Regions from separate parts of the Labrys sp. HAY1-8F genome, predicted to be linked through region 3. Evidence: riboswitches for the same ligand, from Rfam matches in the RefSeq annotation. Region 3 holds a riboswitch; each other region holds the start of a gene.
What was found. A riboswitch is a leader RNA that binds a small molecule or an ion and turns the genes downstream of it on or off. The one in region 3 is predicted to bind cobalamin.

Region 1 (2,971 bases), 2.7 Mb from region 3:
TCGAGCGCCTCGAGGGCCTTGCGTTCCAGCAATTTCAGGCGTCGCCTTTCCGGTTCCGGCGCACTCTGCGTGCGTCCGAAGCCGTGCTCGCCCTCGAAGAAGCCGAAGCCGTCATGGATCTCCGGGCCAGGTTGCGGCCCTTCGCCGCGCTTCTTGGCCCAGGGATTGACGCCCATCGTCCAGGTCGGGCGATGGCCTGTGGCGGCATCGCGCTGATAGGCGCTCACCGAGTCGTCCGGCAGGCCTGCGAAATAATTGTAGGTCTTGTTGTATTCGCGAACGTGCCCCAGGCAGAAATGCCAGAACTGGCCTTCGCGGTTGCGCCCCTTGGGCGCGCGAAATTCACCGGCGTTTCGGCAGCCGGCATGTTCGCATAGCTGTACGCTCGCCGGCTGGACCTCTTCGGCCCTTGGGCGCACCCGGATGCGATCAAACAAGGGCGAGTCCAGATCCATAATGACACACTATGCGAGGGTGAACACAAATGGGCAAGCATGAGCTTGGACGCAAGAGCGTTTTGTAATTTGAGTGAAGCATGTCAAATCGCAAGGACGCTCCAGCCAATCCAAAGGACTGGCTTGGAACCAAACAGTGAGAGCAAACAAGCGTTCATACCTGAACGCGCTTTGCTCTGGGGTTAATTGAGGCGGAATGCCGCTGCAGATTTTGAAATATGGGGTCTGCTGACCCGAAAAAGAAAGAGGCCGCCGAATGGCGGCCCAAGTCTTAGGGAGGAAACGCCCAAGGAGGGCAGTGGGGGAGCGCAAACGCGCATCCACCACGTGCCTAAAGTGATCCTGATGCATTCATTTCGCAAGTGCGAAATGAAAGAAATTTTGAAAACAGGTCCAAAACCGGGCTAGTGTTGTAAAAATGCGACGTTTGACGCGGGCGGTTGGCCTTTTTCAGCGGCTGGCGGAGGTTTGCAGCAACTTCTGTGCTGCAACGCCGAAGGCGATCCCGAGCGTTGCCCATAGCACGGCATGGATGCCGAGCGAGGCAACGCGGAACTTCCATAGCACCGTGGCCGAGAAATCCGCCGGGATGTCGTTGACGGCCGGCAGGATCTGCATGGCGACCACCATTACCACCAGATAGGCGGCCGCCCCCACCAGGTTGGCGTTCCAGCGGCCGAGGCTGGCGGCGAGACGGTTCGCCGTGCCCAGGGCGGCCGCCATCGTCACCAGGGAGAGCAGGATCGTGCCGAAATAGAAGGCGGTCCGCAGGCCGATCGTGTCGGGATTGCCAACGGCCGGCGGCGTCGCCGGATATTTGATCTGCGGTACCAGCATGATGGCGGCAAAACCGACGAGCGCGATCACCCCTGCTGTCGCGCGCGGGCTGAGCGTGCCGATCCGTCCCTGCGCGAAGGCGAAGACCAAAGCGAAGATGCCGCCGAGGGCTGCGCCATAGACGACCATGCCGGTCATGAGGCCATAGCTGGACTGCACCGGCCGGCTGACCGGGTCTTCCTCATGTTCATGTGCTGCGGCCGGCTGGGAGGTTGCCGGCGTTGCGGATGGTGCCGGCGCGGCGGGGACCGCGTGGCTTTCCTCATAGGCGATAGCGGCATCGACCTGTGGTTCACCGAAGACCCAGGCGAAGCCAGACGCCAACAGTCCGGCCAGGATGCCGATCAGCATCCCCCGGATCAAAAGCGATCTAACCATGTCGTTTGCCTATGCGCCCTAGTGGCAGGGGAAGCCGAGCAGATGGCGAGCGTCGTGCACGAATTCGTGGATGTAGACGCCGGGAATCAGCGAGGTCGCACCTTGTTCGGCGCCGACGAAATAAATGGCGAGTACGGCCAGGAGCACGGTGAAGAGCGCCCAGGGCAAGATCTCGCGGATCGGGATGGTGATCGGCTGCTGGGCGACGGGTGCCAGAGTTGCGGTGGTCATGAAAAGCTCCTTGGGATTACGCGTCCCGCTACGAGTCATGCTGCCTTGGAAGAGGTCTGACTTGCGGACAGCGCCCAAGCGCCGCCGTTCACAGTGGCGCGACCGTGCCGGATTCACACCGGCTTCCCACCCTTGGCAAAGCCCTTCCATAAGAGCCCAAGTCACGAACATGTCAATATTCCGGAAGCGACTTAGAGCATAAGTTGCGCGACTTTTTGGACGATACCATGCGTTGAAACAAAAACTTAGGGAGCATGATCCGATTGGTTCGGTCGAATCATGCACTCTAAGTCTTGGGAACTGCCGTCATGACACCACGCCTGATCCTGCTGTGCCATGGGGCTACGCCTGCGGTGCGCGCAGCGGGTTTTCCCCTCGATGAGGCGCTCGATGCAAGAGGGCTGGCTGCGGCGCGGAAGCTGGAAGGGCATTTCGGCAGGCCGGCCCGCATCCTGAGCAGCCCGGCGCTCAGGGCTCGCCAGACCGCGCAGGCCCTCGGCCATGATCCTGAGGTCGATGAAGCCCTGCGCGAATGCGATCATGGCCGCTGGGCAGGGCTTGCCCTGGACGCGGTAGCGGCCGCCGAACCCGAGGCGCTCCGGGCATGGCTGACCGATCCGGATGCCTGCCCGCATGGCGGAGAGAGTGTTGCAACCCTGATTGCGCGGGTCGGCGCCTGGCTCGATGGCAAGCGGTTCGAGGGGTATACGCTCGCCGTTACCCACGCTTCGGTGCTGCGCGCCGCGGTCGTTCACGCCCTCGGGGCCCAGGCTCGTTCTTTCTGGCGTATCGATGCCGCCCCGTTGGCGACAGCCGATCTCAGGCCATCCGGCCGGGGCTGGTCGCTGCGGTTGGGGGCATAGAGGCGTTGAGCAGGGCCCTCCAACGGAGTTCCTCTCTTTTTTCGTCATTGGCATGTCGCCGGGCCTTTTGTAGACACGCGTCTGACGGATTGGTCGTCCAAACAGGATTGATGTCATGCGCGTTGCAATGATCGGTACGGGTTATGTCGGCCTGGTGACGGGGGCCTGCCTCGCCGATTTCGGCCATGTCGTCACCTGCGTCGACAA
Region 2 (2,971 bases), on a different contig from region 3:
GTCCGCCCTCAGATCGAGCTGATCGTTCACCTTCCAGGCGATGAAGGACTCGTTGCCATGCGTTTCGGCCCTGCCGATGTTGATATTGGTGGTGAAATCGGCATTGGCCATGATGAGGTTCTTGATCTTGTTGTAAAAATACATCGATCCAACCCGAACCTCGCCATCGAACAAGGGCTGTTCGAAACCGACATCATAGCCGGTGCTCTCTTCCGGCTTGAGGTCGGGATTGGCGTAGAAACCAAAGGCTGGAAAACTCTGATAGAGCTGGCTCAAGGTCGGTGCCTTGAAGCCCGTGCCGACGCTGGCCTTCAGTTGGGTTCCGGTCTGATCGAAGGTGTAGGTCGGGGCGATGCGATAGGTGAAGTGACCGCCGAAACTATCGTAATGGTCATAGCGAATGTTGGACGCCACGGTGAAGCCCTTGAAGAGGTTTGCTTCCACCTGGGCATAGGCTGCGTTGTCGACATCCGAAGCCTTGAGATTTCCCAGATCCAGGCTGAAGCGCTCGTGCTCGACGCCGAGCAGCACCTTGTAATTGTCGCTGAGGGCAATCTCCTGCCTCAGGTCAAACTTCAGCCGTTCGCCGGTTGCCGCGCTCGGCGCCGTGAAGGTCACCGGCGGATAGACGTTCCGGCTCCATAGATTGCTGTAGGAAACGCCGAATATGGTTCGGTAGCGATTATCGAGCGAATGCCAGATACCCTCGGCACGCGTGAACAATTGATGGTTCGACAGCCAGGTGCGTGAAGGGTTGGGCGCGCAAAAGCACGCTCCATAGCCGTCGCTGGTGAAACCGAGCTTGGAGTTGGTGTAGCGGGCAATGACGTTGACGGAGAAATTATCCGTCAGATCGGCACCGACCCGGCCGGAATAGGTGTAATTGTCATAGTAGTTGGGGCGCGCGACGGTGCCGGATACGAGAAGTTCCCAGGGCGTGACCGGTGTGTCCGTCGAACGAAAATGCTCGATACCGAAGGTGTAGTTGAAAATCGAAGCCGAGCCGCTCACTCCCGCGCGTTGATTGAACGTGCCATGTGATCCGCCTTCGACACTGGCCGTCAGCTTGGGGGCGCCTGAGCCTTTCTTCATGGTGATCGAGATGACGCCTCCGATGGCGTCGGCGCCATAGAGTCCGCCTTGCGGTCCACGCAGAATTTCGATGCGCTCAATGTCACCGGTCAGCAATTGGCCAAGATCGGCGGCAGCATTGGGAACGGCAGGATTGGAAACATCGATGCCGTCGATGAGCACCTTGACATGGTTGGAATTGGTTCCGCGCATGAAGATGGAGGTCTGGGTGCCCGGGCCGCCTGACTGCACGAGATTGAGGCCGGGCACGGCGCTCAGTACGTCGTTGACGGTGCGCCGTTGCTGTTTGGCGATGTCATCTGCCGTGATTACCGTGACCGAACTGCCTATCTGACTGGCAGGTGTCAGCGTCAGCGTGGCAGAATTGACATAGACCGGATCCAGTTCGATCGGCTCGGGCGGTGTTCCCGTACTCTGCGCCAGAGCATGCGTCGCCAGAATGCAGGACGTCCCAACGATGCCGGCTGTCAAAACCGCGCGTTGCAGGCGTGAAATAGTCGAGTCCATGAAGACCTCAAGCAGGATAGCCAATGGCCGTCACTGCGATTGAAGTCCCTCCCGCTGTCCCATAAGGACATGTGGATCGACCACCATTGAGGACCCCCGCCCAATGTTACCGCGCGTGACCATTGTGACGGCAGGTCTCCTGGCTCACGGGTCGTCGTACGCCTCGTCGCCTTCCCGGGCCTGATCCCAGTGGCATGTAACGAAGGACTCACCGCCTACAGTTGCGGGGGCAGCCACGGTTCGAAATGATTTCTCACTTCTCCGCGTTCCCTATTATCCCCGAGGGGAACCGTCGACGTGACGCTAGGGTGACAGGGTCGCAACTGTCAAGCACTGGAAATCCCGTCCTGTGCAATCCTGGACGATTTCAGGGAAAGCTTGTGCTCCATCTACCTGGTTTGGATCGTACTCGCCGGCCCTGCTGGAGCCGGCGAGAATCGGGATCGTCGTTGGACCGAGGTGACGAGCGTCTATGACGCCTTTTTCCTTCTGCCCTTGCTTGGGGCGGGAGGCGGCGGTGGCTCGCTCTTGGCTTTCTGGCGCACTTGGCCAAGGCCGAGTTCCCTTGCGAGGCGAGAGCGATGAGCCGAATAGTTTGGTGCAACCATGGGGTAGTCGCTGGGTAGCCGCCACTTTTCCCGATACTGCACCGGCGTCAGGTCATAGGCTGTTCGCAGATGCCGCGTCAGCGATTTGAATTTGCGACCGTCTTCCAAACAGATCAGATGATCCGGGGTGACGGACTTCCTGATCGGAACGGCAGGCGTCAGCGGTCTGTCTGCTTCAACCGGCTTTGGACTATTCAGACCAGTAAGGCTTCCATGCACCGAACGGATCAGATCCGCGAGGGAAGCTGTGGCGACCTGATTGTTGGCTACATAGGCGGAGACGATGTCGGCGGTCAGGTCGAGCAAACTCGTGTCTTCTTCAAGCATGTTCAATCACTTTCTTGTTGTGTTGATATCGAAGTGAGTGACGTTTTTCTTTATGAGCGCAGCATTGTGGACCCGATCGCTGCGCCATCTTGGATTCTCAGGCAATTGTGGGCCAGTGTAAAGGACGCTCCGTAAACAATCGAAGTCCTCGCCACCACTATTTTGAGTTTTCTCGGATTTTGCTGCCACCAGCGGTTCTCTTTGAACAAATCCAGATAAAGGAGGGTCGTCTGAGAGCATTCGATTTACATCGGCCCGTTCTCGAACGAAGATCAATCTCCTCAAGACAGACAACCTGCCGCGCCCATCCGCCAGGGTTCATGCCAGCAACGTTCCTACCTTTGGAGAAGCCCACGGTCGCAACCTCGCGCAAGAGGCACCCTGGCAGAAACGGCGGCGTTCGTGTGCAATGACTTGCATACACTCCCGAAGCGTGG
Region 3 (2,971 bases):
TCTATGACATCCACTCTCCCCGCTGCCCCACCGTGGCGGAGATGCGCGACCTCCTTGCCAAGGCACGCGAGCGGATCGCCGGCGATCAGCTCTGGGTCAACCCCGATTGCGGCCTGAAAACCCGCAGCTGGGACGAGGTCCGCCCGGCCCTCGTCAACATGGTTGCCGCCGCCCGCAAACTTCGTGAAGAGACCGCTCCAGCGAGAGTGGCGGCGTCCGCGTGAAAAACCTGCCGGGGGACAAATTTCGTCCTCCGGCACGCCTTGTCCCCGTTGAAAAAAAGGGCATCACACACCATGTATTGACATAGAGGCACCCAGACATACTAGATGCTGTATCCACAGGTCCTCGGATTCGCTGTCCGAGGCTAAGAGGGAATCCGGTGAGCCCGAGAGCAAAGCGCGTTTGGTGAAAACGCTTTTTTCCTCGAACTTTTTGTTCGACGCGTCTTTTCGATTTGAAGCGACGCTTCAAAACACAAGACGCTCTAGGGCAAAGCCGGGGCTGCCCCCGCAACTGTAAGCGGAGAGCGGGCTGTCGCTGTGCCACTGGCCGGAAGGCGGGTTCAACCCGCCCTTCGCCGGGAAGGCAGACAGTTCGCAACGACCCGCGAGCCAGGAGACCTGCCTGTGGCTGGTTATCGTTTCCTCGGGCGGGGTGCCCCGACGGATCGCTTTGCTCGTGGCGCATATGCCTGCGCCGACGCGGAACGCGTTCCTTCGGCCCAAGCCTCCAACATTTTGGGGTTTGCCGAATGTCTCTCGATCTCGAAACTGCCACGACCACAAAGACGCCTTTTCCGGCTACCGGCGCCGATAGGGCGAAGCCGGCCTCGGAACCGGGCTATCAGGTCATTCGCCGCAACGGCGGCGTCACGCCTTTCGATGCCTCCAAGATTTCGGTGGCCCTGACCAAGGCCTTTCTCGCCGTCGAGGGCAATTCGGCCGCTGCTTCGCGCCGGGTGCATGACATTGTCGCCGAACTCACGGCCCAGATCGTTGCCGGCCTGACCCGCCGTGCCGATGCGGGCCGAACCTTCCATATCGAGGACATCCAGGACCAGGTTGAACTCGCCTTGATGCGCGGCGAACACCACAAGGTGGCGCGTGCCTATGTGCTCTATCGCGAACAGCACGCCCAAGAGCGCGCCCTGGAACGAGCAACCGAGACAGAGGCACGGACCGCCATCGCCCCTGCCCTGCGGATGAAGACGGCGGAGGGCTCCTTGTTACCGCTCGACCACGCGCGCCTCACCGCCCTGGTGCGCGAAGCCTGCGCAGGTCTTGCCGACACCGATGCAGAGACCGTGCTGAACGAGACGCAGCGCAATCTCTATGACGGCATCAGCCAGGACGAACTGGCGATCGCGCCGATCCTCGCCGCCCGCACCCTGATCGAGACCGAACCTGATTACGCCAAGGTCAGCGCCCGGCTGCTCAACGACAAGCTGCGCCGCGAGGCGCTCAGCTTCGTCGGAGGCCATCCCGACCAGGCGACGCAGGCCGAGATGGCGACCCGCTACGCCGAGTATTTCCATGACTATATCCGCGTCGGCATCGCCAACGAACTGCTCGACCCGGAGCTCGGCCGCTTCGACCTCGCCCGCCTTGCCGCTGCCCTCAAGCCCGAACGCGATCTCAAGTTCGACTATCTCGGGCTGCAGACACTTTATGACCGCTATTTCCTGCATGTGCGCGGCACGCGTTTTGAGCTGCCGCAGGCCTTTTTCATGCGCGTGGCCATGGGCCTGGCCTTGCGCGAGATCGACCGGGAGGCACGGGCGATCGAGTTCTACGATCTTCTCTCCTCCTTCGACTTCATGGCCTCGACGCCGACTTTGTTCAATTCGGGAACGCTGCGCGCCCAGCTCTCCTCCTGCTTCCTGACCACTGTGTCCGACGACCTCGAAGGTATCTTCAAGGCGGTGAAGGACAATGCGCTGCTCGCCAAATATTCCGGTGGCCTCGGCAATGACTGGAGCAATGTGCGTGGGCTCGGCGCCCATATCAAAGGCACCAATGGCGAAAGCCAGGGCGTGGTGCCCTTCCTCAAGGTCGCCAACGATACCGCAATCGCCGTCAATCAGGGCGGCAAGCGCAAGGGCGCGGTCTGCGCCTATCTGGAGACCTGGCATGTCGACATCGAGGAATTCCTCGATCTTCGCAAGAACTCCGGTGACGACCGCCGCCGCACCCATGACATGAACACCGCCAACTGGGTGCCGGATCTGTTCATGGAACGTGTGGAACAGGATGGCCCCTGGACCCTGTTCTCACCGGACGAAACGCCGGACCTGCACGACCTCTACGGTCCCGCCTTCAAGGTCGCCTATGAGGCGCATGAGGCACGCGCCGCGCGCGGCGAGCTCCGCGTCTTCAGGCAGATCCGGGCCATCGATCTCTGGCGCAAGATGCTGACCATGCTGTTCGAGACCGGGCATCCCTGGATCACCTTCAAGGACCCCTGCAACATCCGCTCGCCCCAGCGTCACGTCGGCGTGGTACATTCCTCGAACCTGTGCACCGAAATTACGCTGAACACCTCCCATGACGAGGTTGCCGTGTGCAATCTCGGCTCGGTCAACCTCGCTGCCCATGTCGACGCCGACGGCCTGATGTTCGACAAGCTCAAGGCGACGGTGACGACGGCGATGCGCATGCTCGACAACGTCATCGACATCAATTTCTACACCATTCCCGAGGCACGGCGTTCCAACCTCAAGCACCGGCCCGTCGGTCTCGGCATCATGGGCTTCCAGGATGCCCTGCAGGCCCTGCGCCTGCCCTATGCCTCCGAAGCCGCCGTGCGCTTTGCCGACGAGAGCATGGAAGCCGTGTCCTTCCATGCCATCTCGGCCTCAACAGACCTGGCGGCCGAGCGCGGTCGCTACCCCAGTTTCGATGGCTCGCTGTGGTCGCAGGGCGTCCTGCCGATCGACTCGGTCGGCCTGCTGGCCGAGACGCGCGACAAC
Region 4 (2,971 bases), 1.2 Mb from region 3:
TGCGTGCCGTCGCGGCCAGTTCCTCCGCGCCATAGCGCCAATAATCGAGTCCGCCGAGCAGGCGCACCACGATCACCCTGGCATGGCGAGCAGTCTTCTCGATATAGAGGTCAACAGACATCGGATGGCGCAGCTTCTGCAACGGCGCCAGGCGCAAATCGTCAAGGCCGGAAGCGGCCGCCAGAGCGAGGTCACTATCGGTCAGCGAGGCGAACACGATCGCGCCGGGTGCCTGACCCAGATCGATGGCGGCCTCGCTGGCGTCGAGCGAACGCGTATCGGCCGGCAGCAGATGCATCAGCCCTCCAGCGTCTTGCGGATGCCGGCCTGGTCGATACCCTTCTCGCCGATGATGACGAGGCGGCTCGAACGGGTTTCCTCCGGCGCCCAGGCGCGGTCGAAATGCTGCGAGAAACGGGCGCCGACGCCCTGGACCAAGAGGCGCATCGGCTTACCGTCGACAGCGACGAAGCCCTTGATGCGCAGGATATCATGTTCCTCGGCCGCCGCCTTCAGCTTGCCCACCAGGGCATCGGCATCGAGAATGGCGGGCAGGTCGACGATGAAGGTATCGAAGTCGTCGTGGTCGTGCTCGGCCTCGTGGTCGTGGTGGGAGGGACGCGCCTCCAGATCGTTCTCGGCCGCGGCCCCGAGGCCGAGCAGCACGGCGGCATCGATGCGGCCCTCGGAGGTGCGCACCACCTTGACGGCGCGTGGCACCGTCTTCTCGATATCCTTCTCCACGCTGTCGGCTTCGCCGGCGGAAAGGAGATCGGCCTTGTTGAGCACGACGAGGTCGGCGCAGAGGAGCTGGTCCTCATAGACCTCCTCGAGCGGATTGTCGTGGTCGAGGGAGGCATCGCCCTCGGCCTGGCGCTTGAGCTCTTCCGGATCATCAGCAAAGCGTCCGGCCGCAACCGCGGCGCCGTCGACCACGGCGATGACGCCGTCGACGGTGACGCGCGAACGGATCGCCGGCCAGTTGAAGGCCTTGACCAGCGGCTTGGGCAGAGCGAGGCCTGAGGTCTCGATCACGATATGCTCGGGTGGGTTGGGGCGCGACAGCAACATTTCCAGCGCCGGCACGAAATCATCCGCCACGGTGCAGCAGATGCAGCCATTGGCGAGTTCGACGATGGCGTCTTCCGGGCAGCTCTCGATGCCGCAGGACTTCAGGATATCGCCGTCGACGCCGACATCGCCGAACTCGTTGACGATCAGCGCCAGCCTGCGGCCATTGGCGGTGGCCAGCAGATTGCGGATCAGCGTCGTCTTGCCGGCTCCGAGAAAGCCGGTGACGATGGTGCAGGGAACTTTGGTGTGCGCGTTCATTCGGCGGCGTCCTTGAGAGTTGGCATGGGTGGAATGCGCGCGATCATGCTGCGCTTGAAGACTTCAGGACGGCCGCGCCAGGGCATCAGGCCGTCGGTGGAATGGGCCAGCAGGCTGACGCCGGTGAGGACGTCGGGGCCGCTCTCGGCACTGAGATCACCGAAGACATAGGTCCAGGTACCTTCGGCCGTGAGCGCCACCGTGCAGGAGCGCTTGCAATTGCCCAGACATTCGACCGGCTGCAACTCGACGCCTTCAGGCAGCATGCCGGCGAGCGCATCGCGCAGCCGTGCCCCCTGGCGCGGCGCGTCGGGATCGTCGCCCTCGCGCCTGCAGGTCACGCAGACGAGCAGCCGAACTGGAAGAGGTGTTTGTGGCATCGGCCCTGTTCATCGCCGCCGAAGCGGATGGAGGGCGCGGGACCGACGGCGAGGCCGACGATCGTCCGGGAAAACGGAACCGGCCTCCGAGGCGCCCCGCCCGGACCGGTGACAAGGTTGCGAACGGCAGGTCTCCTGGCTCGCAGCTCATCGCCCCCCGCCGCCTTCCCGGTTACCCAGTGGCCTCGAGGCGGGGCGCTCGCCGCTTACAGTTGCGGGGGCAGCCGCGGCTTTGGCATCCAAGGCAGCCATCGACTGGCTGCTCTTCATCCGCACCGCATTCCCTCTTCTCTCATAACGAGAGACCGATCGTGGCTGACATAAGGGGTGTGCGGACGGGCTTGTCAATGTTCCCGCTTCCAAAGCACGCGCAAAATCCGGCATAAAGGGCGGCGACGTCGCCACACCAACGAGGTTGCCATGCCCGAAGAGAAGCTGCCGCCGATACCGTCATCCGAGCCGCAGAAGATCGACGTCATCTTCCGTGGCGGTTCGGTGACGGCCATCGGCGTCGTGCTCGCCTTCTCGCTGGGCTTTCTCAACAACTGGGCATCGCAGCCAGGAACCTGGATCCCGGAAGACCTGGCCGCCGTTTTTCTCATCGGGGGCGGCATCATCTTCCAAGTCTGGGCGCTGGCCGGCATGCTCTCGGTCAAATCACTGGAGGCGCCAGTCTATCGCCGCATCGTGCGCACCTTCATGATCGGCCTCATCCTCGTCTCGGTCGGCGTCCTCGTCGCCATCGCCGGCGACGCGCTCGGCTATAGCCGGATCTGGTTCAAGCAATAGGCCGGGGGCCCCTTCGCAACTGGCAGCCACATTTCTCGACCGTTTCCAGACTGCACAAACTCTCACGTCTGCGTTACCCGTCACCCCGCCGCCATGATTGCCGCCACAATTCTGCCTTTCCGCAATCGCCCACCAGAAGGCCGACGCCGATGGGCCCGGCACTTCTGCCCGGCATCAGCCGCTGGAAGGCCTGCCCATGGTTGCCATCACCGTCAATTCGACCGTCCACCGGCTCGACATCGAGCCCGAGACCCCTCTGCTCTGGGTCCTACGCGATGAACTCGGCCTCACCGGTACCAAGTTCGGCTGCGGCATCGCCCAATGCGGCGCCTGCACCGTCCATGTGAACGGCGCCGCAATCCGTTCCTGCCAGACCCAGATCGGTGACGTCGACGGCGCCACCATCACCACGATCGAAGGCCTGTCGGCGGACGGCAAGCATCCGGTCCAGCAGGCCTGGCTCGCCGAGG

Region 1: it holds a riboswitch for cobalamin, as region 3 does, so the genes downstream of both, ACR9ZN_RS25785 (CbtB domain-containing protein) here and ACR9ZN_RS13275 (ribonucleoside-diphosphate reductase subunit alpha) in region 3, are expected to answer to the same signal.
Region 2: it holds a riboswitch for cobalamin, as region 3 does, so the genes downstream of both, ACR9ZN_RS04500 (TonB-dependent receptor plug domain-containing protein) here and ACR9ZN_RS13275 (ribonucleoside-diphosphate reductase subunit alpha) in region 3, are expected to answer to the same signal.
Region 4: it holds a riboswitch for cobalamin, as region 3 does, so the genes downstream of both, ACR9ZN_RS19015 (DUF1636 family protein) here and ACR9ZN_RS13275 (ribonucleoside-diphosphate reductase subunit alpha) in region 3, are expected to answer to the same signal.

What each region holds. Positions count from the first base shown of each region.
Region 1 covers NZ_JBPGWZ010000002.1:3,616,457-3,619,427, forward strand. Annotated here, with positions in the region: gene ACR9ZN_RS25775 (J domain-containing protein) at 1-437, opposite strand, end outside; gene ACR9ZN_RS25780 (CbtA family protein) at 906-1,670, opposite strand; gene ACR9ZN_RS25785 (CbtB domain-containing protein) at 1,689-1,901, opposite strand; cobalamin riboswitch at 1,932-2,077, opposite strand; gene ACR9ZN_RS25790 (histidine phosphatase family protein) at 2,210-2,764, shown strand; gene ACR9ZN_RS25795 (UDP-glucose dehydrogenase family protein) at 2,880-2,971, shown strand, end outside.
Region 2 covers NZ_JBPGWZ010000001.1:982,718-985,688, forward strand. Annotated here, with positions in the region: gene ACR9ZN_RS04500 (TonB-dependent receptor plug domain-containing protein) at 1-1,599, opposite strand, end outside; cobalamin riboswitch at 1,712-1,908, opposite strand; gene ACR9ZN_RS04505 (Ros/MucR family transcriptional regulator) at 2,070-2,534, opposite strand.
Region 3 covers NZ_JBPGWZ010000002.1:913,169-916,139, forward strand. Annotated here, with positions in the region: gene metE (5-methyltetrahydropteroyltriglutamate--homocysteine S-methyltransferase) at 1-224, shown strand, start outside; cobalamin riboswitch at 326-645, shown strand; gene ACR9ZN_RS13275 (ribonucleoside-diphosphate reductase subunit alpha) at 755-2,971, shown strand, end outside.
Region 4 covers NZ_JBPGWZ010000002.1:2,152,671-2,155,641, forward strand. Annotated here, with positions in the region: gene cobN (cobaltochelatase subunit CobN) at 1-298, opposite strand, end outside; gene cobW (cobalamin biosynthesis protein CobW) at 298-1,332, opposite strand; gene ACR9ZN_RS19015 (DUF1636 family protein) at 1,329-1,712, opposite strand; cobalamin riboswitch at 1,821-2,037, opposite strand; gene ACR9ZN_RS19020 (hypothetical protein) at 2,133-2,501, shown strand; gene ACR9ZN_RS19025 ((2Fe-2S)-binding protein) at 2,698-2,971, shown strand, end outside.